One region of the Duganella violaceipulchra genome, then DNA from elsewhere that is predicted to be linked to it. Evidence: predicted binding sites of a transcription regulator. Region 1 holds the regulator's gene; each other region holds the start of a gene.
What was found. Region 1 encodes sigma-54, which starts transcription at its own class of promoters, with help from an activator protein. Its sites were predicted from a motif close to TGGCANGNAANCTGCTTT; they were not measured.
Positions count from the first base shown of each region.

Region 1 (9,776 bases):
TACTATCAACACATCCTAATCGGCGACGCACGGCCACCGGCACTTAATCCAGCTGGCGCAGCGGGTGGGCGTAGTCCGGCCACACCGGCTGGAAGAAGCGCCGCACCATGGCCTCGTCAACCTCGTCCAGCGTGGCCGGTTTCCATCGCGGCGCGTTGTCCTTGTCGATGACCAGCGCGCGCACGCCTTCGATCACTTCGCCGTCCTCGAAATTGTGGCGCACCAGCGTGCGCTCCATGCGCAGGCAATCGGCCACGTCCAACGCGGCGCCGCGCCGGACCAGCTCGTGCGTCACGCACATCATCAGCGGCGAACGGGTGGCCATCACTTGCAGCGTCTTTTGCGCGAAGGCGCTGTCGTCGGTTTTCAGCGAGGCGACGATGGCGGACACCGAGCCGGCGCCGAAGTGGCGGTCGATGGCGGCGCGCTCGGCCGCCAGCTTGCTGTCGCCGGCAGCGGCCTTGAATGGCGCCGCGAAGGCCGCGATGGCCGCGGCCACGCCAGCCCCCGGAGTCGACTCAAGCAGCGCCGCCAGCGCCGCCATCTCGCTGCCCGGCACAAAGTGATCGGCCAGCCCCGCGTGCAGCGCATCGGCCGCGCCGATGGTGACGCCGGTGACGCCCAGGTAGCAGCCCAGCTGGCCCGGCGCGCGCGCCAGGAAATAGCTGCCGCCCACGTCCGGGAACAGGCCGATGTTCACTTCCGGCATGGCCATCCTGGTGCGCTCGGTGACGATGCGCACGCGGCAGTCCGGACCGCCCTGCGCCACGCCCATGCCGCCGCCCATGACCACGCCGTCCATCAGCGCGACGTAGGGCTTGGGATAAAAATGGATCAGGTGATTGAGCGCGTATTCCTCGGTGAAGAAATCCTCCACCAGCGCGCTGCCGCCCTGCGGCGTGGCGCGGCCGGCGTCGTAGAAGAAGCGGATGTCGCCGCCGGCGCAGAAGGCCTTTTCGCTGCTGCTGCGGATGACGACGGCGGCCACGCCGCTGTCGTCGCGCCAGGCCAGCAGCGCCTGCGTGATATCGCGCACCATCGCCAGCGATAAAGAGTTCAAGGCCTTGGGGCGGTCCAGGGTGATGAAGCCGGTTCCGTTGCTGACGCTGGTGTGGACGTATACGCTCATGGAGTCTCTAGGGTCGTGGTGAAAACCCTATTTTACTGCGGGCGCAAAAAAGGGCGCCTCTGCGCCCTTAGTTGGATGGTGCCGGGGCCGTTGTTATAGGGCGGCGGCAGCGGGTTCGTAGCTATCCGGGAGATGCTTGATCGCATCGTGGCCGTGCTCTTGGACCTTGGCTTTGTACTTCATGACCTGCCGATCCAGCTTGTCGATCAAGGTATCGATGGCGGCGTACAGGTCCTGCGACAGGCTTTCCACGTAGACGGTCTTGCCCGACATGCGCAGGTTGATTTCAGCCTTCTGGCGTTTCTCTTTCTCTTTGAGGTTATCTACAGTCAGGATGACAGCAATATCAATCACTTGATCAAAGTGGCGGGTGACGCGTTCCAGCTTGTTCTGCACGTATTCACGGATGGCCGAGGTCACTTCGAGATGATGTCCACTGATGGTGAGATTCATACACACTCCTAAAGATAATGTCGCTTCTTACGGTTAGTGCGGAGCCCATTACCGCCGGGCGCGCAGGAACCAAATAACTACAAAGATTTACGGAGACTGACTGGCGGGATCTTCAACGCTTCGCGATATTTGGCAACAGTGCGTCGCGCAATCACCATGCCTTGTTCTCCCAGCATGTCCGCAATCTTACTGTCGGATAAAGGATTTTTAGGGTCTTCTGCTCCTGTCAATTGCACGATGAGTGCGCGTATCGCCGTCGAACTTGCTTCCCCCCCCGCTTCGGTGGCGACATGGCTACCAAAGAAATATTTCAACTCAAACATGCCATGCGGGGTCAGCATATATTTTTGAGTTGTTACACGAGAAATAGTGCTCTCGTGTAGACCCAGTGTATCAGCAATTTCGCGAAGCACAAGGGGGCGCATGGCAACGGCGCCATGGGAGAAAAAGTTCTTTTGTCGTTCTACTATCGCTTGTGCGACGCGCAAAATCGTGTCGAAACGCTGGCGCATATTCTTGATCAGCCACTTCGCTTCCTGCAGCTGCGCGCCCATCGCGCCCTCGCCTTTTCCCTGCTTGAGCAGGTTGGCGTACATGGCGTTCACGCGCAGGCGCGGCATGACGTCGTTGTTCAGGCTCACTTGCCAGCCGTTGCGCGCTTTTTTGACGATCACGTCCGGCACCACGTAGTCCGACACGTCCGACGCGAACGCCGACCCCGGATGCGGATTGCACTGGCGGATGACGGTTTGTGCTTCGCGCAAATCTTCGTCGTCGCACAGCAGCGCCTTCTTCAGTTTGTTGAAATCGCGCTGGGCAAACCAGGTCAAATGATTTTCAACAATCGTCAGCGCCATGCGCCGCGTGACCATCGGGATGGCCGGCAGGCGCTTGATCTGCAACGCCAGGCATTCGGACGCGTTGCGCGCGCCCACGCCCATCGGGTCGAAGCTTTGCAGCATCGACAGGGCGGTCTGCAATTCGTCGAGCTCCAGTTCCAGCTCTTCCGGCAGGCGGGCCAGGATCTCTTCCAGCGATTCCTCGAGGTAGCCGTTTTCGTCCAGCGCGTCGATGATCAGCTCGACCAGCGCGCGGTCGCGCATCTCCAGCACCGTCACCCGCATCTGCTCCATCAGATGTTCGCGCAGGGTGCAGTGGCTGGCCTCCAGTTGCGGACGCGAGTCCTCGTCGTCGGGCGCCTTGCTGCGGCCGGCGTCGCTCCAGTCGACGTCGGCGTCGCTGCTGGTGCTTTCGGTGTCGGCGGCCGGGCCGTCGTAGTTGTCGGCGTCGGCGGCCGGCGCCTCCTGGGCGTTGGGCGGGCCTTCGGGCGGCGCGTCGCCGACCGGGGCTTGCTGGCTGATGGCGCCGTCCGACAGCAGCCGCAGCGAGCGGTCCAGCGGGTCGTCGAGGCGCTCCAGCAGCGGATTATCGGTCAGCAGCTGTTCCAGTTCCTGGTGCAGCTCCAGCGTCGACAGTTGCAGCAGCCGGATCGACTGCTGCAACTGAGGTGTCAGCGCGAGGTGCTGCGACGTGCGCAGTTGCAAAGACTGTTTCATGGGTTTTACATACGGAAGTGTTCACCCAGATACACGCGACGCACCGATTCGTTGGCGATGATGTCGTCTGGCCGGCCTGAAGCCAATACCGTGCCCTGGTTGATGATATATGCGCGGTCGCAGATGCCCAGCGTTTCGCGCACATTGTGATCGGTAATGAGGACGCCGATGCCGCGTTCCTTGAGAAAGCGCACGATGCGCTGGATCTCAATCACGGCGATCGGGTCGACCCCGGCGAATGGTTCGTCGAGCAGCACGAAGCGCGGGTTGGTCGCCAGTGCGCGCGCGATCTCCACGCGGCGGCGCTCGCCGCCCGAGAGCGACAGCGCCTGGTTTTCGCGCAGCTTTTCGATTTGCAAATCGGCCAGCAGGGTATTGAGCCGTTCATCAATGGCAGCCTTGGATAAAGGCTTGCCGTCCACCTTCTGGATTTCGAGGACGGCGCGGATATTTTCTTCCACCGTCAGCTTGCGGAACACCGACGCTTCCTGCGGCAGGTAGGACAAGCCGAGCGAGGCGCGGCGGTGGATAGGCAGCGAGGAGATATCGGTGCCGCTGATATCGATGCTGCCGGCGTCCGACGGCACCAGGCCGACGATCATGTAGAACGAGGTGGTCTTGCCGGCGCCGTTGGGGCCGAGCAGGCCCACCACTTCGCCGCATTCGACTTGCAGGGACACGTCATGCACGACCTGGCGCTTGCCGTAGGTCTTTTGCAGGCCGCGCACGATCAGGGTGCTACCGCAGGATGGTTCCATGCTTACTTCTCCGTGGCCGGCGGCGTCGACGCGGCCGGTGCAGAGGCCGCCGGCGCGGCCGGACGGATGGTCGGCTGGATCACCATGGTGCCGCGGCCGGCGCCCGGCTTGCTGACGCCGGAGACGTTGTTCTTGACGTCGAAATGTTCGGTGCGGCTGTCGTAGGAGATGAACTCGCTGTTGACTTCGCTGGTCATGCGCGGGCCTTCCAGCTGGCGCACCCTGGCTTTCGAGAACAGCTTGACCAGGTCGGTCTTGTCGCTGTATTCGATGCGTTCGGCTTCGCCCTCGATCCACTGGTCGCCGGCGCCGTCGCGCTTCTGGCGGAAGGTCGACAGCGTACCCGGCGTGCTGGTCAGCACGACGAAGTTATAGCCTTCCGGATCGGTGGTCACCACCGCCTTGGGCGACTTCATCAGCAAGGTGCCGCGCGTCAGCACGACATTGCCGATCAGCGTCTTGATCTGCTTGACGTCGTCGATTTGCAGGTCGTCGTAGTCGATCTTGGTCGGCTTGTTGGCATCGGCTTTTTCCGCGTGGGCCCCAGCGGCCGCCAGCAACAACATCGCCGCCGAGAGTATCAGTTTCTTCATCGTCATTCCATTCATCATCATTGTTTCCTCAATGGCCGGCGCGCGGCGGCATCGTCAGTTGTCCGCGTCCGCCCAGCTGCACTGCGCGGGTGGCGTTATTGGCCTTCATGCCGATGCCGTTGGCGGTGGCGTTGCCCATTTCCAGCGCCACCGGGCTGGCGGTTTCCATCCGTTCCTCGTCCGGGTAGACGGTCAGCGCCGGCGTGGTCATGCGCATCGCCTGCGCTTGCGGCCCGGCCGGGCGCACCACGCTCACATTACCATTGAGCTTGACGCGCGTATTGCCCTGGTCGACATGGGCGGTGTCGGCATTGATATTCATCGGCGGCTGGTCGCCGGACAGGCTGTGCACAGTCGGCTTGTCGATGTCGGAGGCATCGTCGACCGGCCGGTGGGTCAGTTTTTCGCCGGAGATGATGTAGGCCGGCTGGCCGGCCTTGTTCATGCGCACCATGCTGAAGCGGTCGATGATGTAGTCCGGCTCGTTGCGGTGCTGGTCCACCTGCGCATCCTGGCCGGCCTGGTTGACCACCTGCACCAGCCAGAAGCTGCCGACGGCGACAAACGCGCCGACCATCATGATGACGGTGAGCTGCCAGCGATGGGCTGTTTTTTTACGCATGGACTATCCTCGTCAAACCAGGAACTGCGCCATCACGCGCTCGTAGCTGCCCTGCGCGTGCAGCAGCAGCTCGCACACTTCGCGCACCGCGCCGCGGCCGCCGGCGGCCACCGTGGTGTGGTGGGCGCGCTCCAGCACTTCGGCGCGGCCGTTCGGCACGGCGACGGCGAAACCGACGCGCGTCAGGATCGGCAGGTCGACCACGTCGTCGCCGATAAAGCCGACCTGCTCGGCGGTAAGGCCGGTCTTTTCCAGCAGCGCCTTGAACGGCGTCAGCTTGTCGTGCCCCCCCTGGTGCAGGAAGCCGATGCCGAGGTCGGCCGCGCGCCTGATCACCTGCGGCGAGGTGCGCGCGCTGATGATGGCGGTCTGCACGCCGGATTCCTGCAGCAGCTTGATGCCCAGGCCGTCATGCACGTTGAAGGTCTTCAGCGCCTCGCCGTCGGCGCCGTAGTGCAGGCTGCCGTCGGTCAGCACGCCGTCGACGTCGAAGATCATCAGCTTGACGCGCGCGGCGCGTTCCACATAAGTCAAATCCGTCATCAGATCACCTTGGCGCGGGTCAGGTCGTGGATGTGCAGCGCGCCGACCAGCTTGCCGTCGGCGTCGGTCACCAGCATCTGGTTGATGCGGAACTGTTCCATCACGGCCACGGCGTCGACCGCCAGTTTTTCCGGCGAGATGCTGCGCGGGTTGGCGTGCATCACGTCGCGGATCACGACCTTGGTGAAGTCCTGGACCTTCTCGATCATGCGGCGCAGGTCGCCGTCGGTGAACACGCCGATCGGCTTGTCGTCGGCGTCGACCACGGCGGTCATGCCCATGCCCTTCTGCGTGATTTCCAACAGCGCGTCGGTCAGCTTGACGTCGGCGGTGACTTTCGGCACGGCGTCGCCGCTGCGCATGACGTCGCGCACGTGGGTCAGCAAGCGGCGGCCCAGCGCGCCGCCCGGATGGGAGCGGGCAAAGTCCTCTTCCTTGAAGCCGCGCAGGTCCAGCAGCGCGACCGCGATGGCGTCGCCCAGCGCCAGCGTGACGGTGGTCGAGGTGGTCGGCGCCAGGTTCATCGGGCAGGCCTCCTTGTCCACGGCCACGTTCAGGTGGACGTCGGCGATCCCGGCCAGGCTGGAGCCGGGCTTGCCGGTCATGGCGATGACCTTGCTGCCCATGCGCTTGACCACCGGCAGGATGGTCATCAGCTCGGCGCTTTCGCCGGAGTAGGAAATGGCGATGAAGGCATCGTCGGCGGTCACCATGCCGAGGTCGCCGTGGGCCGCTTCGGCCGGGTGCACGAACAGCGCCGGGGTGCCGGTCGAGGCCAGGGTGGCGGCGATCTTGCGGCCGATATGGCCGGACTTGCCGATGCCGGACACGACCACGCGGCCCTTGCAGTTCAGCAGCAATTCGATGGCCTGCACCACGCTGTCGTCGGTGGCCAAGCGGGCGTTCAGGGCGGCGATCGCCTCCGCTTCATTCCGCAGGGTGTCGCGGGCCAGCCGCAACGCATGCGCGGCCATATTTGCGTCAAAAGCTTTCAGCATTGTTTTTTCATGGGTTACACTCATGCCCAAGTATAGCCGAATTGAGAAAGCAAAAAACTTGCCAGTCACAACATAACGCCCCCGCCGGCCCACAAACAACGAAATTATATTTACTGGCTATGTTGATATGACGTTTTCACCCTTGGAATTAACATTGTTGTTATTGGGGAGCGCGGTGCTCGGCGTCGTCGCTTTCCGCATGATGCATTTGCCGCCCATGCTGGGCTACCTGGCGGTCGGCATCCTGATCGGTCCCCACGCGCTGGGCCTGGCCGAGTCGAGCGAAGCTTTCCACTCGCTGGCCGAATTCGGCGTGGTGTTCCTGATGTTCTCCATCGGGCTGGAGTTCTCCCTGCCCAAATTGATGGCCATGCGCCGCATCGTATTCGGACTGGGCATGGCGCAGGTGGTGCTGACCATCGTCGCCACCATGCTGTTCGGCTGGGCCATCGCCACGCAACTGCCTTCGAGCATCCATATCGGCTGGCAAGCCTCGTTCGCGCTGGGCGGCGCGCTGGCCATGTCGTCGACCGCCATCGTGTCGAAAATGCTGACCGAGCGGCTGGAGCTGGAGAGTGTGCACGGCCGCAAGATCATCGGCATCCTGCTGTTCCAGGACCTGGCCGTGGTGCCGCTGCTGATCCTGATTCCCTCGCTGGGCCAGCGGCCGGACGCGCTGGTCGAGACCCTGGCCTGGGCCGGCGTCAAGGCCGTGATCGTGCTGGCGCTGCTGCTGTTCTTCGGCCAGAAGCTGGTGCGCGGCTGGTTCACCATCGTGGTCAAGCGGCGCTCGCAGGAGCTGTTCATGCTCAACCTGCTGTTGATCACCCTGGGCGCGGCCTGGATCACCGAGCGCGCCGGCCTGTCGCTCGCGCTGGGCGCCTTCGTGGCCGGCATGCTGATATCCGAAACCGAATACAAGCACCAGGTGGAAGAGGACATCAAGCCCTTCCGCGACGTGCTGCTGGGACTGTTCTTCATCACCATCGGCATGCTGCTCAATGTGCAGATGGTGCTGGCCCACTGGTGGCTGGTGCTGGTGTTGCTGGCCGGGCCGGTGCTGCTGAAGTTCGCGCTGATCGCCGGCCTGGCCAAGCTGTTCGGCGCCACCGACGGCGTGTCGATGCGCACCGGCCTGGCGCTGGCGCAGGCGGGCGAGTTCGGCTTCGTGCTGCTGAACCTGGCGGGCGGCAGCCACCTGATGGACCCGTTCATCATCCAGGTGGTGCTGGCGTCGATGGTGCTGTCGATGCTGGTGGCGCCGTTCATCATCTCCAAGTCGGACCAGATCGTCATGAAGGTGTCGAGCAACGAGTGGATGATGCAGTCGCTGGCGCTGACCAAGATCGCCAGCCGCACCATGTCGACCAACAAGCACGTGATCGTGTGCGGCTTCGGCCGCAGCGGCCAGAGCCTGGCGACCCTGCTGGGCGAAGAGCATATCGACTACCACGCGCTGGACCTGGACCCGGAGCGGGTGCAGGAGGCGCAGAGCGCCGGCCGCCACGTGTCCTACGGCGACGCGGCGCGGCGCGAGAGCCTGGTGGCGGCCGGCATCTACCGCGCCAGCGCGGTGGTGATCACCTACGCCAGCACGGCGTCGGCGCTGAAGGTGCTGCACCTGGTGCACGAGCTGGCGCCGGCCTTGCCGGTGATCGTGCGCGCCCACGACGACACCGACCTCGACCGGTTGAAAGCGGCCGGCGCGGCGGAAGTGGTGCCGGAGCTGATGGAGGGCAGCCTGATGCTGGCCTCGCACGCGCTGGTGATGCTGGGCGTGCCCTTGCGGCGGGTGGTGCACCGGGTGCAGACGGCGCGCGAGGAACGCTACGCCTCGCTGCGCGGCTACTTCCACGGCGCCAGCGACGCCGGCGAGGAGGCCGACCTGGAGCGGCTGCATTCGGTCACGCTGAGCGGCAGCGCGGTCAGCGTGGGCAAGTCCTTGGGCGAGATCGACGTGGCCGGTGCGGGCGCCGTCGTGAGCAGCATCCGGCGCGGCAAGGGCCGGCTGGAGGTGACGCCCGAGCTGGTGCTGGAAGCGGGCGATGTGGTGGTGCTGCGCGGCGCCGCCGACGCCGTCAACCGCGCCGAGCAGCGCCTGTTGCGCTAACCCACGGGGGTCAAGTCTGACATTCGGACACGAGCTCTGCCGTAGGCGGCGCCTACGGCAGAGGCCGTGTCCGAATGTCAGACTTGACCCCCGCCTTGCTTACTTGAGCAGGTTGGCCAGCGCCACGTACTGCGCCAGGCCCACGGTTTCCGGACGCAGGGTCGGGTCGATGCCCGCTTCGACGATCTGCGCTTCGGTGAACATGCCGGCCAGGCAGTTGCGGATCACCTTGCGGCGCTGCGAGAACGCCTTCAACACCACCGCCTCCAAGGTCGGGCCGTCGCACGCCAGCGGCTGCGCCACCGGTATCATGCGCACGATGGCCGACTCCACCTTCGGCGGCGGATCGAAGGCCTCCGGCGGCACCACGAACAGCAGCGTCATGTCGTAGCGCCACTGCAGCATCACCGACAGCCGGCCGTAGGTCTTGCTGCCCGGCGCGGCCACCATGCGCTCCACCACTTCCTTTTGCAGCATGAAATGCTGGTCCTGCACCTGCGGCGCGAACGTCGCCAGGTGGAACAGCAGCGGGCTGGAAATGTTGTACGGCAGGTTGCCGACGATGCGCAACTTCTGCCCGGCCGGCACCGGAATGCTGCCATAGTCGAACTTGAGCGCGTCGCCGGCGTGGATGGTCAGCTTGGCCGGGTTGTAGGTCTTTTCCAGCCGCGCCACCAGGTCGCGGTCGAGCTCGACCACGTGCATCTGCTTCAGGGTGCGCATCAGCTGCTCGGTCATCGCGCCCAGCCCGGGCCCGATCTCGACCATCGCGTCGTCCGGCGCCGGGGCGATCGCCTCGGTGATGCTGGACAGGACGTATTTATCATGTAAAAAATTTTGGCCGAAGCGTTTGCGGGCGACGTGTTTCATGGTTGTTCTTGTTTGAGAGGTGAGGAGGAGGCGGCCTGGCTGTTGACCATGGCCAGCGCGGTGTCGAGCGCGGCGTCCATGCTGCCGCAGTCGGCCAGGCCCAGGCCGCGCGCCGCCAGGTCGAGCGCGGTGCCGTGGTCGACC
Region 1 is NZ_JAHTGR010000005.1:265,548-275,323, forward strand. It holds gene KVP70_RS12010 (helix-turn-helix domain-containing transcriptional regulator) at 1-19, shown strand, start outside; gene KVP70_RS12015 (enoyl-CoA hydratase/isomerase family protein) at 44-1,129, opposite strand; gene hpf (ribosome hibernation-promoting factor, HPF/YfiA family) at 1,223-1,582, opposite strand; gene KVP70_RS12025 (RNA polymerase factor sigma-54) at 1,660-3,138, opposite strand; gene lptB (LPS export ABC transporter ATP-binding protein) at 3,144-3,896, opposite strand; gene lptA (lipopolysaccharide transport periplasmic protein LptA) at 3,899-4,489, opposite strand; gene lptC (LPS export ABC transporter periplasmic protein LptC) at 4,518-5,111, opposite strand; gene KVP70_RS12045 (KdsC family phosphatase) at 5,124-5,654, opposite strand; gene KVP70_RS12050 (KpsF/GutQ family sugar-phosphate isomerase) at 5,654-6,652, opposite strand; gene KVP70_RS12055 (monovalent cation:proton antiporter family protein) at 6,780-8,762, shown strand; gene rsmA (16S rRNA (adenine(1518)-N(6)/adenine(1519)-N(6))-dimethyltransferase RsmA) at 8,862-9,632, opposite strand; gene pdxA (4-hydroxythreonine-4-phosphate dehydrogenase PdxA) at 9,629-9,776, opposite strand, start outside.

Region 2 (9,776 bases), 130 kb from region 1:
GGCCGCCTGGGCGCGGCGCGCGTAGTCCTGGCCGGCGCGCAGCGGCGAGATGGTGTCCAGTTCGCCGTGGATCAGCACCGTGCGCACGCCGGAAGGCAGCAGCTCGGCCGGCGAGGTATCGGCGAAAATATCCGGCCGCGCCGCGCTGGCGGTGCCGGCCAGCTGCGCCACGTCGCGTTCGCAGCTGGTCTTGATCAGTTGTTCCTCGTTGCGCAGGTCGGCCAGGCCTCCCAGGCTGATGACGACGGGGACCGGCAGCGGCTCGGCCGCGTACAGCGGGCTGCTGCGCGGCAGGCGCGCGCGCGCGGCGGCCCACTGCGCCAGATGGCCGCCGGCCGAATGGCCGACCAGCACGATGCGCGCCAGATCGAGCCGATGCTGCGGCGCCAGCGCGCGCAAGTGGTCGAGCGCCGTGGCGACGTCGAGGTACATGCCGGGATAGCCGCCGCCCTCCTCGTCGAAGCGGCGGTACTCGATATTCCAGACCGCGATACCCTGCTGCTGCAGGTCGCCGGCCATATTGCGCATCTGCGCGATGCCGGCGTATTGCTTGCACCAGCAGCCGCCGTGGACGATCACCGCGACCGGGAACGGACCATCGCCGGCCGGCTGGAACAGCTCCGCGAACTGCGACGGCGCCGCGCCAAAAGCCACGTGCAGCGTCGGCGCCGGACCGCTCAGCGCCATATATTCCGGCAAGGTCATCGGCGCCTGCAAAGTCCCGTCCATAGCGTGCAACATAGATGCGCTCCAAAAAAAAGAATAGCGCAATGCTACACGCAAAAACACCGGGGTCAAGTCTGACAATCGGACACAAACTCTGCCGTATTGGTCGCTACGGCAGAACTCGTGTCCGAATGTCAGACTTGACCCCCGGGGGTTAGAACTTGTAGTTGGCGCGGACGTAGTAGTAGCCGCCGTTGATGCCGATCGGCGAGAACGATGGCAGCACGGTCACCGCCGCGTTGTCGCCGGCCGCGCGCTCGTCCGCCAGCAACAACGGGTTCACGCCGTTCGGGTACTTGTTGAACAGGTTGTTGGCGCCGACCGCCACCGACCACGCCGGGCTGATCTTGTAGCCCACCTCCAGGTCGGTGATCGCCTTGGCCGAGATTTCGGTCAGGTGATACACCGAACCGTCCTCGCTGCCGTACTCCGACGATTTGCCGTAGATCGCTTCACGCAGGTTGATGGTCCAGGCACCGATCTTCCACAGCGCGCCCAGGTTGATGCGCACCTTGGGCGAGGCGGTCTCCAGATCCGAGATCGCGGTCTGGTCCAGCAGCGTCTGCGGCAGCAGCTGGGTCGGCGCCTGGTTGATCTTGGTCACTTCCACCTTGTTGTAGTTGGCCGCCACCGACCAGTCCACCTTGCCCGCCGTGCCGTAGCTCTCGTTGAGCGTGGCGACGAATTCCAGCCCGCGGCTGCGGGTGTCGACCGCGTTGGAGAAGATGTTGATGCCGGTCTGGCTGACGGTGCTGTCGAGTACATTGCCGTTGGCCTTGATCGCCGCCACCACCGCCGGCGAGTTGACCGATCCGCCCGAACCGTACAAGGCGCCGGAACCGACGATGCGGTCGCGGATCTTGATCTGGTAGGCGTCCAGCGTGATGGCCAGGTTGGCCGCCGGATTCAGCACCAGGCCCAGGCTGAAGTTGGTCGAGCGTTCAGGCTTCAATCCGTCCACGCCCACCAGCTTGGCGCCGGCCGAATTCGGCGCCAGCTGCACGAAGGCGGTGGTCGGGCCGACGTTGGTGGCCGAGTAGTATTCCTCGGCCAGGGTCGGCGCGCGGAAGCCGTTGCTGAAGGTGCCGCGCACACCCACCACCGGCGAAATGTCGTAGCGCGCCGTGAACTTGCCGACCTTGGCGTTGCCGAAGTCGGAGAAGTGTTCGTAGCGGGCCGCCAGGTCCAGCGTCAGGTCGGTGACCGGATTGCCGGCCAGGTCGATGTAGGCCGCTTCGTTGGTGCGGCGGTGGCTGCCGGCGTCGGTCAGCGAGAAGCCCGGATAGGACTGCGAGCCTTCCTTGTAGCGCGAGGCGGCGTCGCCCGCTTCGATCTCGTACTTGTCGATGCGGTGCTCAAGGCCGGCCGCCACGTTCAGCGGCTTGGCCCAGCCGACCGCGAATTCGCGGCTCGCTTCCAGCGACGTGGTCAACTGGCTGGCGATGAAGGAGCCGGCGCGGAACACGGTCGGCGTGCTGCCGGTGTCGTTGAACAGCGAGACGTTGCCCGAATCGGCGACGCCGATCTTACTGGTGTCCTTGCCGTAGGTGGAGCTCAGGTCCATGTTCCAGCCGGCCAGCACGCCCTTGACGCCGCCGGTCAGCGCGAAGTCGTCCTGCTTCATGGTTTCCTTCGGCGAGAAGCCGGTCGGATAGACCTTCGGCAGGCGGCTCGGCAGGCGGTAGTTCTCGTAGGCGCGCGCTTCCTTGTGGCCCCAGGTGGCGATGGCGTACAGCTGGCTGTCCGGCGCGAAGTCGTAGCCGAAGTTGGCCGCCAGGACGTTCAGGTGGTACTGCGCGTCGCCGGAGATGTGGTTGACGTGCGGGTAGCCGGCCTGCTGGAACATGCCCGGATACTTCTCCATGTTGGCGGCGGTGATCACGCGCGGGTCGATGCCGCCACGGTCGCTGTAGCCGTGGTACTTGGATTCGGCGGTCAGGCTCAGGTAGGCGTCCTTGAACGGTTCGACGCCGATGTTGGCCGAGGCGTCGCCGGTGCGGCCGCCGCCGTCGGAATAGCCGCCGCCGGTGGCGCTGGCGGTGCCGCCATGGTTGTTCGACTTGAGGATGATGTTGATCACGCCGGCGATGGCGTCGGAGCCGTATTGGGCGGCGGCGCCGTCCTGCAGCACTTCGATGTGGTCGATCGCCGAGACCGGGATGTAGTTCAGGTCGGCTGCGGCGCCGCCCTGGTATGGCCCTCCCAGCACGGCCAGGTTGGCGGTGCCGTGGCGGCGTTTGCCGTTGATCAGCACCAGCGTGTTGTTCGGGCTCAGGCCGCGCAGGCGGGCCGACAAGGTCAGGTTGGCGGTGTCGCCGCCGAAGGCTTGCGCGGTGAACGACGGCAGGTTCTGCGCCAGCGCCTGGATCAGGTCCGGTTGGCCGGTGCGCTGCAGGGAGGCCGCGTCCAGCACCTGGATCGGCGAGGCGCTGTTCTCCACCTTGATGCCGCTGGAGCGGGTGCCGGTGACGATCACCGCGCTGACGGTGGCGTCGCCGGCTGCCGCTTCCGCCGCATCGGCGGCGTAGGCGGAGCCCATCGACAGGGTGGACAACACGGCGGCGACGCCGGTCTTGAGTATGGCCTTATGCATAGTTAATCCCCATTGAATAAAAAAGAAAGTAAGACCCTGCTACGTAATTATTTTTTTGCGGCGACGACTTCGATTTCCACCAGCCAGCCCGGATTGCTCAGGGCCGCCACCTGCACCACGGCGCGCGCCGGCAGCTTGGTCTGCGCGCCGCCGAAGTGCTGGGTGTAGGCTTCCATGAAGCCCTTGGTGTCGGCCTTGCCGCCCTTGGCCGGATCGCCGACCAGGTAGACGGTCATCTTGACCACGTCCGTCATGTCGAGCTTCATGCCCTCCAGGACTTCCTTGATCTTCTTCAGCACCGATTCGGACTGTGTTTTGGTGTCGCCGAAGGCGGCCAGCGAATCCGGCGCGGCGCCGGCGTCGGCGATGGCGGGCACCTGGCCGCTGACGAAGTGGATGGTGGCGGTGGACGGCACCGTGACCGCCAACGCGATCGGAAAATCCGAGCCGGGAATCTTGTGACGGACGATGTCTGCGGCAGCGGCCTTGGGAGCGGCGCCGGCGGCGACCGGCATCAGCGCCAGTGCGGCCGGAATCAACAGGGAGACGATTGCTTTGTTCATGCGTTCTTCTTTCAGTGTTTGTTGGACATCTGGCCGTTACTAAAATGGTCGACTTGCAGTGCGTCGCGCAGCGCCAGCACTTCGGGCTCGCTCAGCGGCGCGGCCTGGTTGCCCCAGTTGCTGCGCACGAAACTGAGAATGGCGGCGATCTCCTGGTCGCTCAGGCTGTCGCTGAAGTCGGGCATGCCGCCCCGCCCCTTGAGCAGCACCGTGGCGACGTCGGCGCCCTTCCCCTGCACGAACTTGTTCCCCGCCAGCGCCGGAAAGGCGCCCGGTATGCCCTTGCCGCTGGCCTGGTGGCAGGCCGCGCAGTTCTTCATGAACAGCGCCTTGCCGTCCGCCGTCGCCGAGTCCTGCGCGCGCGACGGCGCGCTGGCGCCGGCCGCCAGCAAGGCGATGACCGCCATCGCCGCCTTGATCAACACCTCCTTCATGCGCTGGCCCTTTCATGGATCTTGGCGATCTGCTGCCACGCCGATTCGATGGCGCCGGCCTGCCAGCCGGTCAGGTAGCTCAGGTGCTCGCCGGCCAGCAGCACGCGGCCCTCGCCCTCCACCAGGATGGGATAGGCGGCGGCGCGGGTCTTGTCGGTCCACTCGGCCCAGCCGCCCAGGTTGTACTGCACGCGGTGCCAGGCGACCGAGAACGCGGTCTCGAAGTTCTCCGTGTATTGCGGGAAGATCTTCTGCCCCGCCTCCAGCGCGAAGGCGGCGCGCTCCTTCGGCGACAGCGCGCTGGTCTCGATCGCGGCCGTCTGGTACTGGTAATAACCGAGCAGCACGCCCTTCTTCTTTTGCCAGCCATAGGACGGCATCGAGATGGTGTTGATGCCTTTGAGGTCGGTGAGCACATGGCCGCCGTACAGGTGCTCGTCCTCCTCCCAGAAGCGGCGCTTCATCTGCAGGCCGATCTTGCCGACCGGCGCGTAGGCCACCGTGGCGACGGCCTTCTTGAACTTGTCCGAGAAGTCGGTGTCGATCTGGCGCAGCACCGACAGCGGCATCGCCACCAGGCAGTAGTCGGCGGCGATGCTGCCGCTCTTGCCGGTGCCGGTGTCCTTGTAGGTGACGGTGACGCCCTTGTCGTTCTGACGGATGGTCTGCACCTCCGAGCGGTAGCGGATGTTCTTGCCGACGCGCTTCTCAAACGCCTTGGCGATGGCGTCCATGCCGCCGACCGGCTGGAACATAGTGTTCTGCATCGGGAAGTCCTGCACCGCGCTGTAGACGTTGCCCAGCTTGGAGGCCAGCAGGTCCTTGAAGCCCAGCGGGTCGGACGGCGTGCCCGCTCCCGGCGACATGCCGGCGCCGGGGTTGACCGTGAAACCACGGCCGCTGCGGCCCTTGTATTGCAGGTCGGAGCCGGCCAGCTGGCCTTCGTGCGCCAGGTAGTCGAGCAGCAGGCGCTGGTCGTCGGCGGTCAGCTCGGCGTCGAGCTGCTTGCTCTTGACCGACTTGGCCAGCAGCTCGGAGACGTGGCCGCGCATGTCGGCCTTGATCTCGGCCACCCGCATGCGCTTGCCGGCGTAGGGGCCGGCGTTTTCCGAGTAGACGAAGGAGTGGTCGTTATCGTTGACCATCACTTCCAGCGGCACCTCGAACAGCCGCGTGTAGTGCAGCGTCGACTGGTGGTGCAGCGGGATGCGCCACGGGCCGTGGTTGATGTACTGGCCGTCGTCGAATTCGCAGGTCTGCTTTTCGCCGCCAAGCTCGGTCAGGCTGAAGCCCTTGCGCGCGGTCTGGCAGCGGCCGCCGGCGAAGGCACGCGCTTCGAGGATCTGGCAGTGGTAGCCCAGCTTACCCAGCTCGTAGGCGGCGGTCATGCCGGCCAGGCCGGCGCCCAGTATCAGCACCTTCTTGCCTTTGCCGCTGCCGCTCAGCGCCGGCGGCGCGGAGGCGGTCGAGCCTATGCCCATGCCCCAGGCGTTCATGGTGTTCAACAGCAGGCCGGTGCCGCCCACCGCCGCCGCCCGATACAGGAAATCCCTCCGTGTCAATGCACTAAACGATTTAAACGATTTGACTATTTTACTATTCATCGATTTCCTCTCGTGACTTGCGAATCCATAGTCCTCATCTAGCAATCGCCGTGCCACAAATCCAAGCAAAATAAACATGCTTCGCCGTTGAAGCGAGCCTGATGGAATAAGGTGATATGACGTCTTTAGAAGCGTTTCCAGCGACAGACTTTATTTGTCGAATTGAAGGTTGCGCCAGCGCGAAAAAGGCGCACCGCACCAGCGGGAGGCGTGCACCGAAATGGATGGAAGTGGTATGCACGGCGCTGGACAGCGCCGTGTGCTATCGGTTTTAAAAATCAGTTAGCGAAGCTGGCGACAGCGTGCGTAGTGCTACGTAGGGGTAGTGCGGAGATGGCGGGGATGGCTTGCGGCAGGCAGGCGATTTCCGCCGCCGCGAGGTGGCGCTGCGCGCTGCTGCTGTCGGCCATGTGGCAGGCGTGGAATTGCATGGGCGCGCCGGCATCCAGCAAATAAATCATGTCCATGTCGGCCGGGTCGTAGGCGACGCGCACCTGCCATTGTCCGCGCAGGCGCGCGCGCTCGAACCAGCGCTCGTTGATGGCGCGCGCGCAGGTGTAGACGCTGTCGAACAGCACGATGCCGTCGCCGGTGACGGTGGCCTGGGTGGCCGGCATCAGGCTGCAGCGCAGCAGCTGCTCGGGATAGGTCTTCAGGCTGCCGCCACGCTGGGCCACGCCCCACTCCCACAGCTCGCGCGGCGCGGCGTTGCCGGCATGGCGGCTGTTGTTGTGATAGAGGATGGCGTCGATGACGATGCGGGTGAACTGGTCCAGATCGAGCACGCCGTCCAGCCGGCAGGGCGCGCCGGCCTCCCCCGCCGCCAGCAGCAGGAAGCGTTTTTCCAGCACCGCCTTCCATGCGGCCGGTCCGTCGCCGGCGTCGACGCAGCGAAGGTTGAAGTTGTTGAGCAGTGTGTCGCACTGCGCGCCGCCGTTCAGGGCGGCGTTGGTGTACAGGGTCTCCGGCAGGTGGCGGCAGGGCCACTGCCCGGCCTCGATGGCGCGGCCGTGCCGCTGGCTGTAGCGCTGCTTGTCGGCGCCGCAGTTGGCCAACGCCAGCATGGCGTGCTGCCAGCTGGGCGCGCCCAGGCCGATATAGACGCCGGCCACCATGCCGCTGAAGGTGTCGACCGCCACGTACACCAGCGGCCTGCCTATGGCCTGCTGGCGGTCGGCACGAGAGACCAGCTGCACCTCGGCGCGCACCACGTCCAGGTAGAAGCCGGCGCCGGGCCGGCCTGGCAGCGCTGCGGGAACGATGGCCTGCGGCTGCGCGTCGTCGCCGAAGCCGGAGGCGCCGGCGGCCTGCAAGCCGCGCGCCGAGGCGGCGGCGCTGCGGCGCGCCACTTCCGGTGGCCGGTCGTCGTCGTGATCGAGCCAGTAGTTGAACTGGCCGAAGGTCGGCAGCGCGTCCGGCTGCGCGCCGGACATCGCCAGCACGCGACCGCTGTCGGCGTCGATGCGGCGTTCGCAGAAGAAGTCGGCCAGCATCTGCTGGTAGGCGCCCAGCCGCGAGAACTTGGCGTGGCCGGCCGCGTAGTGCGCGATGGCGACCCGGAAGGTGCGGCGGATTTCCTCGTCGGCGTTGACGCCGGGACCATCGTCGGCGCCGCTCTTGCGCGGCCGTCCGCGCTTGACGCCGGCCGAGGCCTGGCGCACCTTGCCGCGCCCACCGGAGTTGCAGTAGTCGGGCAGCAGCGCGTTGGGCGTCTGGCCGCGCTGCCAGTAGCGCCGCAGGTAGCGGTAGATGGTCGGATGGGAGACGCCATGCGTGGCGGTGGCCTGCGCGACCAGCTGGCCGCGCTGGCGCGCCTCGTAGATGCCCGGCTCCAGCGCCACCAGCGCTTCGACGATCTGCCACGCGCGGGCGCGCAGCTGCAGGTGCTTGGGCGGCAGCAGCTCCTGGCTGACCACCATCAGGTAGGGATCGGCCGCCAGCACGCGGGCGTGGCCGGCGTGGATGTCGGCGTGCAGCGCCGGCAGCGTCACCAGCTCGACGTCGGCCGAGCGCGCCGCCACGTCGAACACGTAGGCGTGGCTTTGCTCGGGGGCGATCCACAGCACGCGGACGGTGCGCGGCGACGGGTGCGTGTAGTGCAGCAGGTCATTCCGCAGCAGCATCGGCGCCTCGTGTGCGGGAGTGTAGAAACAATGCGGTCATTCCGTGCTCCTTGCTCAACGACTTGTCGGTTGGTCCTATCCCCAATGCAATAAACGGGCCAGAGGCTGCGCTCCTATGAACACCATGCCGGCCGCACCGGCCGGCGCCGGCGGCAAGCTTGCTTCTGGTGCAAGGCGGCGGCCGGGCGCACCGTGCGCGTGCGGGCGGCCCATATGAAAACAGGGCCTTGCGGCCCTGTGGTGTGTAACGATTTATACCTTAACGATCAATACTTCTTCTTGAACCCGGCCTTGGCGCCAGGCGCCGGCTTTTTAGGCGGCGTGGCCTTGCCCGATTCCGGCGGCATGCGGTCGGCCTGGCTGATCTTCAGCTGCGCGCCACCGACCCATACCTTGCCCAGGTGCTTGAACAGCTCCGGCGGCATCCCGTCCGGCAGCTCCAGCATGCTGTAGGTGTCGAAGATCTCGATGCGGCCGATATGCTTGGCTTCCAGGCCAGCCTCGTTGGCGATGGCGCCGACGATGTTGGACGGCGTGGCCGCATGGTTGCTGCCCACTTCGATGCGGAAAGCGCTCATCGGCACGGTGACCTTGCCTGGCTTTTCCTTTTTCTTCTTCGGAGCGGCTTCCTCTTCCACCTCGGCCGATTCCACACGCGCGGCCTTGGCCAGCGGCGAAGCTGCAGGAACGGACGGCGCGCGTGGCGGTACCGGACGGGCCGCGACCGGCGCTGCTGCAGACGCTGGCGCCGACGACGGTGCGCCCTCGCCGCCATCGCGGCTGATGCGCAGCTGCTGGCCTGCGACCTTGATGCCGGCCAGGTGATCGAGCACGTCGCCGGTCAGGTTGTCCGGCATATCGAGCACACTGTAGTCGTCGTAGATCTCGATGCGACCGATGTTCTTGGAGTCGATGCCGCCTTCGTTGGCGATGGCGCCGACGATATTGCCCGGCTTGACGCCGTGCTGGTACCCCACTTCGATGCGGAAGGTCTGCATGCCTGGATCGGCGGCGCGCACGATGCGTTCCTTTTTAGGGAAACGCTCGCTGCGGTCCGGACGTTCGGCGCGGTCGCCGCGCTCGAAACGGTCGCCGCGATCGCCGCGATCATTGCGGTCGTTGCGCTCGAAGCCGACTTGACGGCCCGGACGCTCGTCCCAGGTGGCGGCGGCCACTTGCTGTTTTTTGTCCAGCAGCAGCGGCACGTCGCCGCGCGCCATCTTGGCCAGCGCGGCGGCGATTTCGACCGCCGGGATGTTCTGTTCGCGCTCGAAGTCCTCGATCAGCGACTGGAACTGTTCCAGCTCGCCCTGTGCCAGGGTTTCGCTGATCTGCGACTTGAACTTGGCGATGCGGACGTCGTTGACGGCCTGGATGGTCGGCAGCTCCAGCATGCTGATCGGCTGGCGGGTGGCGCGTTCGATCGATTTGAGCAGGTTCTTTTCACGCGGGGTGATGAACAGGATCGCCTCGCCGCTGCGGCCGGCGCGGCCGGTGCGGCCGATGCGGTGGGTGTAGCTTTCCGGATCGTGCGGCACGTCGTAGTTGACCACGTGGCTGATGCGCTCCACGTCCAGGCCGCGCGCGGCGACGTCGGTCGCCACCAGGATATCGATCTTGCCGTCCTTGAGCTGCTGGATGGTGCGCTCGCGCTGCTGCTGCTGGACGTCGCCGTTGATGGCGGCGGCGGAGAACCCGCGTGCCTGCAGCTTGCTGGCCAGTTCCTCGGTACC
Region 2 is NZ_JAHTGR010000005.1:131,454-141,229, forward strand. It holds gene KVP70_RS11440 (alpha/beta hydrolase) at 1-741, opposite strand, end outside; gene KVP70_RS11445 (TonB-dependent receptor plug domain-containing protein) at 881-3,319, opposite strand; gene KVP70_RS11450 (RidA family protein) at 3,367-3,882, opposite strand; gene KVP70_RS11455 (c-type cytochrome) at 3,894-4,316, opposite strand; gene KVP70_RS11460 (flavin monoamine oxidase family protein) at 4,313-5,920, opposite strand; gene KVP70_RS11465 (TnsB C-terminal domain-containing protein) at 6,199-8,043, opposite strand; gene KVP70_RS11470 (DEAD/DEAH box helicase) at 8,310-9,776, opposite strand, start outside.
Region 2: the regulator sigma-54 is predicted to act here: its motif matches at 5,959-5,976, upstream of KVP70_RS11460 (flavin monoamine oxidase family protein).

Region 3 (9,776 bases), on a different contig from region 1:
GCCAGCACTTCGGGCGGCAGTTGCAGGCCGTAGGCGTCGATGTTTTCCTTCAGCTGCGCCAGGTTGGTGGCGCCGATGATGGTCGAGGCCACGAACCAGCGCGAGTAGCACCACGCCAATGCCAGCTGGGTCGGCGTGATGCCGTGGGCGCGCGCCAGCTCGGCGTATTGCGCCACGGCCGATATCACCGTCGGCCTCAGGTAGCGCGGGCTCCAGGTCACCGGGAACAAGGTCAGGCGCCCCTTGGCTTTCGGGTCGTCGTGGTACTTGGCGGTCAGCTGGCCGAAGGCCAGCGGGCTGTAGGCCAGCAGGCTGACGTTCTCGCGGAAGCAGGTTTCGTCCAGCAGGCTGGTCTCGAAATGGCGCGCGGTCAGGTTGTACAGGTTCTGGATGCTGGCGATGCGCGGCAGGCCCTGCATCTCGGACTGCTTGATGAACTCGTTCACGCCCCAGCACGATTCATTCGACACGCCGATCGCGCCGATCTTGCCTTCCTTGATCAGCTCGCCCAGCGCGGCCAGCGTTTCCTCGATCGCCACGCACTCGCGCTCGAGCTTGGGATTGAAGGCGTTGGAGCCGAACACCGGCACGTTGCGGCTGGGCCAGTGCAATTGGTATAAATCGATATGGTCGGTTTGCAGCCGCTGCAGGCTGGTCTCGACCGCCGCGCGCAGATTGGCGGCGTCGAAGTTCTGCTGGCCGCCGCGCACCCAGCTGATGTGCGGACTCGGTCCGGCGGCCTTGGTGGCCAGCACCACCTTGCCGCGCGCGCCGCTCTTCTTCAGCCAGCTGCCGATGTAGCGCTCGGTCGCGCCCTGGGTTTCCGCGCGCGGCATCACCGGATACATTTCCGCCGTGTCGATGAAGTTGACGCCGCGCTCGAGCGCGTAGTCCAGCTGGCTGTGGGCGTCGGCTTCGGTGTTCTGCTCGCCGAAGGTCATCGTGCCCAGGCAGATCTTGCTGACCTTGAGATCGCTCGTACCAAGTTGTGTCTTCTGCATGCCGCCTCCTTTATTTGCCGTGTACGGCGTCCGCGCAATCGCGCACCAGCGCCGGGCCCGCGTAGATCAAGCCACTATACAGCTGCACCAGCCGCGCGCCGCACTCCATTTTGACCTTGGCATCGGCGCCGCGCATGATGCCGCCGACACCGATGATGGGCAGCGCATCGCCCAGCTCGGCCTTGAGCAGGCGGATCACCGTGTTGGAGAACTCGAACACCGGCGCGCCCGACAGGCCGCCGGCCTCGGCGCCGTGCAACATGCCGGTGACGGCGTCGCGGCTCAACGTGGTGTTGGTAGCGATCACGCCGTCGATCTTGTGGCGCAGCAGTGCGTCGGCGATGTTCTTGACCTGGTCGCCGTCCATGTCCGGCGCGATCTTCAACGCCAGCGGCACGTAGCGCTTGTGCTGGTCGGCCAGGCGCAGCTGGGCTTCCTTCAAAGTGCCGAGCAGGCCGTCCAGTTCCGAGCCGCCTTGCAGCTGGCGCAGGTTCTTGGTGTTCGGCGACGAGATGTTGACCGTCACGTAGCTGGCGTAGGGGTAGACTTTTTCCAGGCAGTGCAGGTAGTCGTCGGTGGCGCGTTCGATCGGGGTGTCGGCGTTCTTGCCGATGTTCAGGCCCAGCACGCCGGCCTTGTCCTGGTAGAAGCGTGACGACTGCACGTTGGCGACGAAGGCGTCGACGCCGCCGTTGTTGAAGCCCATGCGGTTGATGATGGCTTGCGCGTCCGGCAGGCGGAACATGCGCGGCTTGGGGTTGCCCGGCTGCGCGCGCGGCGTCACGGTGCCCACCTCGATCGAGCCGAAGCCCAGGTCGGCCAGCGCGTCGATGTAGGCGCCGTCCTTGTCCAGGCCGGCGGCCAGGCCGACCGGGTTCTTGAAGGTAATGCCCATCACGGTGCGCGGGTCGGCCTTGGGCTGCTTGACCAGCTTGGTCAGGCCCAGGGCGGCGGCGCGCTTGAGTGCGGGAAGGGTGAAATGGTGGGCCGCTTCGGCGTCCATCGAGAACAGCATCGGACGGGCCAGCGAGTACAGGAATTTTTCGGACATGGGGGAGCTCTTGTTGTAGTTCCCCGTATTTTATCAGGCGTCCAGCACGCTCCACACGCCGCGCATGCGGGCTTCGAGCGGCTTGAAGTTGGTTTTGTAGGACATTTTCGGACTTTCCTTGATCCAGTAGCCCAGGTAGACATAGGGCAGCTTCAATTCGCGCGCCTGGGCGATCTGCCATAAAACATTGTAGGTGCCGTAGGACGCGCCTTCGATGTCGGGATCGAAGAAGGTGTAGACCGACGACAGGCCGTCCGACAGCACGTCGATGATGCTGACCATGCGCAGCGTGCCGCCGGGCTCGCGAAACTCCACCAGCCGCGTGTTGACCCGGCTTTGCAGCAGGAATTGCGCGTACTGGTCGCGGCTGTCCTGGTCCATGCCGCCGCCGGCGTGGCGCTTGCTCTGGTAGCGCAGGTAGAGGTCGTAGTGCTCGTCCGAGAACGACAGCGTGGCCACGCCCGCCGTCAGGTCGCCATGCCTGGCCCAGGCACGGCGCTGGCCGCGGTTGGGGCAGAACTGCTCGGCCACCACCCGCACCGGGATGCAGGCCTGGCAGCCGTCGCAGTACGGGCGGTAGGTGAAGATGCCGCTGCGGCGGAAGCCGTTCTTGACCAGCTCGGAGTAGACGTCGGCGTTGATCAGGTGCGAAGGGGTAGCCACCTGCGAGCGCGCCTGGCGCGCGTCCAGATAGCTGCAAGGGTAGGGCGCCGTGGTGTAAAACTGCAGCGTCGCGAAAGGCAGATCGTTCAGGTGCGTCATGCACGTCCTATCGAGGGCAGGTGGTGTAGACCTATGATAGCGCCAAGATTGCGAAGGCGCTTGTCACCTTTAGCTTAACTGTCCGCAGCCAGTGGTGCAATGGGTACCCACACGGTGATCTGAGGCAATTCAATATTGTTGCGCAGATGCGCCAGGAATTGCGCGCGGGGAATCGGCGCCGCGCCCAGCGAGGCCAGGTGGCCGGTCTCCTGTTGGCAATCGATCATCTTTACACCGTGCTGGCGCAGGAAGCGCACCAGGTAGGCCAGCGCGATCTTGGAACCGTCGGTGACGCGGGCGAACATCGATTCGCCATAGAACATGCGGCCGATCGACACGCCGTAGGCGCCGCCGACCAGCTGGCCGTCCAGCCACAACTCGGCCGAGTGGGCGTAGCCCAGCTTGTGCAGGCCGGTGTAGCCGGCGATGATGTCTTCCGAAATCCAGGTGCCGGGGCCGTCCCGGCGCGGCGCGGCGCAGGCCCGCATCACCTGCGCGAAGGCGCTGTCGAAACGCACTTGCCAGCGGCCGCCGGCGGCCATCTCGCGCTCGACCTTGCGCAGGGTTTTCTTCAGGCTGTCCGAGATGCGGAACTGGTCGGTCATCAACACCATGCGCGGATCGGTGCTCCACCACAGGATGGGCTGGCCTTCGGAAAACCAGGGGAAGATGCCGTTGCGGTAGGCCATCAGCAGCCGCTGCGGCGACAGGTCGGCGCCGGCCGCCAGCAGGCCGGGCGCGTCGGTGGTCAGCGCCTGGGCGACGTCGGGGAAGGGGCTATCGGTTTCCAGCCATGGGATCATAGGGACAGCGTCACGTCATCAGAGGTCGGAACGCATATTGCGGGTGATGTCCTGGGTGTGGAAGCCGTAGCCGCCGCCCTCGCGCATGCTGGCGCGATCGGCGAAGAACAGTTCCAGCGTGGTGCGGATGGTGGGGAAGGCCAGCTCGTCCCACGGAATCTCCGCTTCGCTGAACAGTTGCACGTCCAGGCTTTCCTCGCCGGGGGCGAACTCCAGGTCCAGCAGCGTGGCCAGGTAGAACAGATGGACCTGGTGGACACGCGCCACGTTCAGCAGCGAGAACAGCTGACCCAGCTCAATATTGGCGCCGGCTTCTTCCTGGGTTTCGCGGATGGCACCTTCGGCGGTGGTTTCATTGTTTTCCATGAAGCCGGCCGGCAGCGTCCAGTAGCCGTGGCGTGGCTCGATCGCGCGTTTGCACAGCAGAACCTTCAGTTCGCCGTCGCGTTCCCACACGGGAATGGAGCCCAGCACCATTTTCGGGTTCTGGTAGTGGATGGTGGCGCAGTTGCCGCAAACATAGCGCGGGCGGTTGTCGCCGGCCGGGACGGCCAGGCTGACGGGGGAGGCGCATTCGGAACAGAATTTCATAGGGGATAGCTCAGTCGGTAAGGATGCTCACTTTGGCTACTTTACACCGATTGAAGCCGGTGCGGCATGGCCTATGCCTATAGGTAACTGCATATATTCGGACTATCGCAGCCGATTTCAGGATTAATATTGCCTAAACCAATGAACTGCCCTATAATAGCTACATACAGACGCGGGGTGGAGCAGTCTGGCAGCTCGTCGGGCTCATAACCCGAAGGTCACAGGTTCAAATCCTGTCCCCGCAACCAAATTTGAAAGCCGTTGATACCGAAAGGTGTCAGCGGCTTTTTCGTTTCCGCGACTGCAAAATCGTGCTTTCCCTATAATTTAGGTACTTGTGGGGAGTGTTTTCATGCGAAAAATCAGACTGACCTCGATTGTCACCTTCTTATCCATGCTGGCGCTGGTATTGCTGCTGGCGGTGCTGAGCGCTTACTGCGGCGTGGGCGCCATTCCCAGCCTGGGAGATTTCCGGGGCGTGGCCGTCAGCGCGGCGGCGGTGCTGCTGGTTTACCTGTATGGCCTGCTCATCTTCCGGCTTTTCCTGTGGGCGCAGCCCCTGCATGACGGAAATATTGAATTCGGCTCCAGGCAGGAGTTCATCTATCAAGTCTATGTCCTGTTCTATCTGATCCTGTTCAACTCCTTGATACGCGGTGGAATGATTCCGATCCCCATCATGCGGCTGATCTATCTTGCGCTGGGCGCCCGCCTGGGCGCCAATACCTACAGCTCCGGCATTATTTACGATCCATCGTTTGTGACGATAGGCGCCAACAGCGTGATCGGCGAAACGGCCTTGCTGGTGCCGCATGTGATTGAGGGCGATACCTTGGGACATTATTTCATCACGATAGGCGACCATGTGACGATAGGCGCGCATGCGGTGGTCTTGTCCGGCGTGACGATAGGCGACAACGCGATCGTGGCGGCCAATTCGCTGGTGGCCAAGGGCACGCGCATCGGCAGTGGCGAAGTGTGGGGCGGCAGTCCGGCGCGCCGATTGAAATAAGACCAGGCCATGAAAAGAGGCCGGCGCCCTGAAGCGCCGGCCTGAGTCGATTGCCAGCCCCGCTTGCCAACTATTTCTTCTGCTCGCGGCGACGGCCCAGCGTACCCATGCCGAAGATGCCTGCGGCAACCAGCGCCAGGGTGGCTGGCTCAGGGACAGGGGTGAACTGCTGGGCGCCATCGATATTCAACACGAATTGCGAATCCGTGTTGGGACCGGTGGCGATGCCATTGACCAGCAGCGGGCGCGTGAAGTCGGGCGCGGCGGGGCCAGGGAAGTTCAGCGTGGTGTCGAAGCGGGTACCGGCCAGGGCCGGCGACACGTAGGCCCCATTGGTGAACAAGACCGTGCCGAGCAACGTCGCCGAGCCTACGCCGGTGGCGCCGGGCGTGCCGGAGGTGCCGGTTGCCAGGAAGGTCGACAGTTCCGAATCCCAGGTGCCGGAAAGCATCAGCGCGCCATCGGTAAAGCCGGTGCCGGCCGCTTGATTGGCATCGGGCGAGTTATCGAAATAAATCGACCAGTTGCTGCTGGTGGCGGGGGTGAAGGTGATCGCCACCGTGGAGCAACCTGCGTTGAGGCATGTTGCCCGTTCGTGCAGGGTGGCGACCGTCGTCAGCTCATAGGTGCCAACTGCGGGGCCGGGTGGGGCGACGCGCAGGTCCGGCGTGGGCGACGTGGTGTTGATGACGCCGGCGAAGGCTTGGTATGTCAGGGTGAAATCGACGAAATCGCCGGTATTGTTGGCGGGGGTGAGCGCAAAACCCTGCACCAGTCCCGCGCCGTTCTGGTGCCAGTCTATGCCGGTGAAGTTCTGGAGGACGCCGTCGCCGCCCAAGGCCGAAGGGGCGGCCGGTTCCCCCGGGTTGCCGGCAAAGATCACATTGGCGGCGCTGGTGGTGTTCAGCGTGGTCGCCTGAGCCGCGCCGGCCACAAATAGCGCTCCCAGCAGAGCGCCTAGTATGCTTGATTTTTTCATTTTGTTTCCTTCCTTGATGAGTGGAGTATCGCTACGCTAGGGTGGAGTTTCAATACCTTGCCGACCGCTTGGAGTCAGTCAGCTACCCACTACTAAGCAAATGCCAAGCCATGCTTGAAGGAGATTCTAAGTATCTGTTTTTAAAGTATCTTTTTTTAGTGCAGCCGGCGCGGTGAGATCGCATGTAAAGAAAATCGACAGCCTTGCGGCCCGGTCCGCGCCTACCAGGACGCCAGCAACGCCTTGACATCGGCGCGTTGCGGGAAGTCTTTGTCGGTGGCCAGCAGTTGCTCGAACTGGAGCCGCGCGGCAAGCTTGTCGCCGGACTTCATCAGCGCCAGGCCCAGGTGATAGCCGATATCCGGCACGTCGGGCGTCAGGGTCTTGGCTTGTTTCAGCAAGGGCAGGGCGCGGCCGGTTTCGCCTTGCTCCAGCAAGATCCAGCCCAGGGTGTCGAGAATGCTGGGATTGGTGCCGGCCAGCTGGTAAGCCCGTTCGGCGGTCGCCAGCGCGCGTTGGTCTTTGTCCTGCTGGTAGGCCCAGGCCAGGTTGTTGAGCGCCACGACATTTTTCGGGTCTTGCCGGACGATGGCCTCGAACGCGTTGATCGCGGGCTTGTAGCGCCCGGCCGCCAGATCGGCGCTGCCCTGATAGAACCGGAAGCCGGGATCGTTGGGATGTTGCTGCAACCACTGGGCGGCATGCAGGCTCGCCTCCCTGGTCTTGCCCGCCATGAGCAGGGCCTGGTGGATCTTGATCGCCAGCGGCGGCAGCTGGCTCATCTTGTATGCCCGCTCGTAGGCGCGCAACGCGTCTTGCGCTTTGTGCTGGGCCATCCAGATGTCGCCTTCCAGCGTCAGCCCCGCCGGCAGCTCGGGCCGCTGGCGCTGTACGGTTTGCGCGATGGCAAGCGCCTCCGCGTAGTTCTTGCCATCGACCAGCAAGCTCGCCGCCAGCACCTGGGCTTCGAACCAGTCTTCTTTCAGACGCAAGGCTTTCTTGGCCGCATCGAGGGCGCCGTCATTGTCCTTGAGCGCGACCTTGGCATAGGCGATGCGCAGTTGCACGGCGGCCGACGTCGGTTGCAGGGCGGCCAGCTTGGCATAGTTTTCCAGCCCCGCCTCGTAGTTGCCGTTCGCAGTCTGTATCTGCGCCAGCAACGCCAGCGCGTCGGGATCGGCGGGATGGCTGGCCTGGACGGCCTGTGCCAGCTTCAGTGATTTTTCCCTGGCGCCGGTGCGCAGGTAAAGCGTCGCCAACTGCAAGGCCGGGGTCAAGGCTTCGGGATGGTCGGCGGTGGCGCGTTCCAGCCAGCGCACCGCTTCCGCGCTGTTGTTCTGGGTCAGGGCCAGCTTGGCCAGGCCCGTCATCAGCCCCACGTTTTTCTTGTCCTTGGCGAGCGCCGCTTCGTAACGCTGACGGGCACGTTCGGGTTTTTTCTCCAACAGGTCCATTTGCGCCAGGTTGTCGAGGGCCGGCAGGTAGGCCGGGTCCAGCGCCAGCGCCTGCTCGAAGCCGGCGCGCGCGCCGGCCAGGTCGTGCTTGGACAAGAGGATGCCGCCCTTCAGATTTTGTACCAGCGGATTTTTGCCGTCGTGTTTTTCCATGGCCGCCACCGCCAGCAGCGCCTTGTCGTATTCCTGGTTGCGCAAGTGGGTCATCGCCAGCAGGATGCCGGCCTTGCCGCTCTTGTCATCCAGGGCGGTCGCCTGTTCCAGTTCGGCGACCGCGCGCGCCGATTCGCCGGCGCCCAGGCGACTCAATCCCAGCGAGGTGTGCAAGCTGGCCGTTTGCGGCGCCAGATCGCTGGCGGCCTGGAAATATTCAGCCGCTTTGGCGAAATGCCTGCCTTGTATCTGCGCCTGTCCGGCCAGGGCCAGGAGTTCCACATCCGTCTGATTAGCCTCCAGCACCGGCCCCAGCACCTCGATGGCGTCGTCGGTCTTGCCGTTCTTCAAAAGGATGCCGGCCAGGCGCTTGCTGGCGTAGACATGGTGCGGATTAGCGTCGAGAAATTTGCGCAAGGTGAGCTCGGCCTCCAGATATGAGCCCATGGCCGGTTGCACGGCCCCCATCAGTAGCAAGCTCGGCATGTGATCGGGCATCACCCTCAAGATCAGTTGCAAGGTATCGCGCGCCGCCGGATATTTCGCTTCCTGAAAGTCGAGCAAGGCCTGGGTGTAGAGCACCGGCAGATTGTTGGACGAGATCTTGCGGGCGGCATCGATTTCGGCGCGGGCCTCGGCCAGTTTTTTGTCCTGGATCAGCAGGGTGGCGCTATCGATATGGGCTTGCGCATTGTTGGGCTGGAGGGTCAGGATTTGCTTGTACGCCCGTAGCGCCGCCGCGGGTTTTCCTTGCAGGCGCAACAGGTCGCCCTTGAAACGCAGACACGCGATATTGTCGGGATGCTTGGCCAGCGCGTGCTCGATATGTTGCGAGGCCAGGTCCAGGCGCTGCGACAGGGCGGCGATCCTGGCCTGGCCCAGCAGCGCTTCCGGCAGGTCCGGGTTTTTCGCCAGCATGGCGTCGAACAGTTGTTGGGCCTGCGCCTTGTCGCCCAGGCCCAGGTAGGCGTTGGCCCGCAGCACGAGCAGCTCCGTCTGGTGCGGGCTGGACGGGTCGGGCTGGACTTCGTCGAGCAGTTTCTTGAATTGCCCTTGCATCAGCATCACCTTGCCCAGACGGGGCATGATTTCCGCCGCGCCCATGCCCAACGCCTGGGCCTTGCGCACTTCTTTCTCGGCCGAGGCGACATCGCCCGCGTCGATATAGACTTCGCCCAGCAGCAGGCGGGCGCGCGCATCGTCGGGGGTTTTCTGCAGCGCGTTTTTCAGCTCGATGATGGCGGCCTTGGTCTCGCCCTTGACGCGATACTGACGGGCTTGGGCCATCAGGCTGTCGGTGTCGCGCGCGTTGTTGCAGGCGCCCAGCGTCAGCGTCAGCAGCACCATGGCCAGGCGTGGTGCGCGAGCGCGCCGGCCGGTCGAATTTTTGCTGAATCGTATCATCGAGGTCTCCTGGACGTGGGGGCACCTCCGCGATCTTAGGTCGCAATATGGACCTCGGCCTTACGCTTGATCAAGCCAGCGTGGCGTAGGCGGTCCTGATGTAGTCGAGCATGGCGGGGGTGATCCAGGTGCCGCTCAGCAGCGCGGGTTCCTGCTCGTGGGCGGCGCGGATCTTGGCCAGCGTGGCCGGGGCGCCGCCGATCTGCGCCATGTAAAGTGTCATCCAGCGCTGCGCCAGCGCCTGCGCCGACGGCGCATCGTGAGCGATGCCGTCCTCCAGATGCTGATGCGCGCCGGCGATCAGCGTCATCCACTCGTACTGATGCTTGCCGCTGTTGTCGCGCATGGTGCGCAATTCATCGGGATCAAGGTAGCGCGCGTAGATGCCCAGCTTGCGCGCGCCCAGCGCCGTCGACACATAGTGCTTCATCGCCGGCGTGATGCGGGTTTGCTGCTGCACCGCGAGCTCCTGGTCCAGCATGTCGGTGATGCGCAGAGCGAGTCCGGGATGGGCGTTGGTATCGTGTTGCAGTGTCTGCATCCAGCGCTCCGCCAGTTCGCCCGCG
Region 3 is NZ_JAHTGR010000004.1:423,302-433,077, reverse strand. It holds gene KVP70_RS10430 (aldo/keto reductase) at 1-1,001, opposite strand, end outside; gene KVP70_RS10425 (quinone-dependent dihydroorotate dehydrogenase) at 1,012-2,052, opposite strand; gene KVP70_RS10420 (arginyltransferase) at 2,086-2,814, opposite strand; gene aat (leucyl/phenylalanyl-tRNA--protein transferase) at 2,889-3,617, opposite strand; gene KVP70_RS10410 (NUDIX hydrolase) at 3,636-4,208, opposite strand; tRNA gene KVP70_RS10405 (tRNA-Met) at 4,380-4,456, shown strand; gene KVP70_RS10400 (acyltransferase) at 4,561-5,220, shown strand; gene pepA (flocculation-associated PEP-CTERM protein PepA) at 5,291-6,199, opposite strand; gene prsT (XrtA/PEP-CTERM system TPR-repeat protein PrsT) at 6,421-9,210, opposite strand; gene KVP70_RS10385 (MerR family transcriptional regulator) at 9,281-9,776, opposite strand, start outside.
Region 3: the regulator sigma-54 is predicted to act here: its motif matches at 6,293-6,310, upstream of pepA (flocculation-associated PEP-CTERM protein PepA).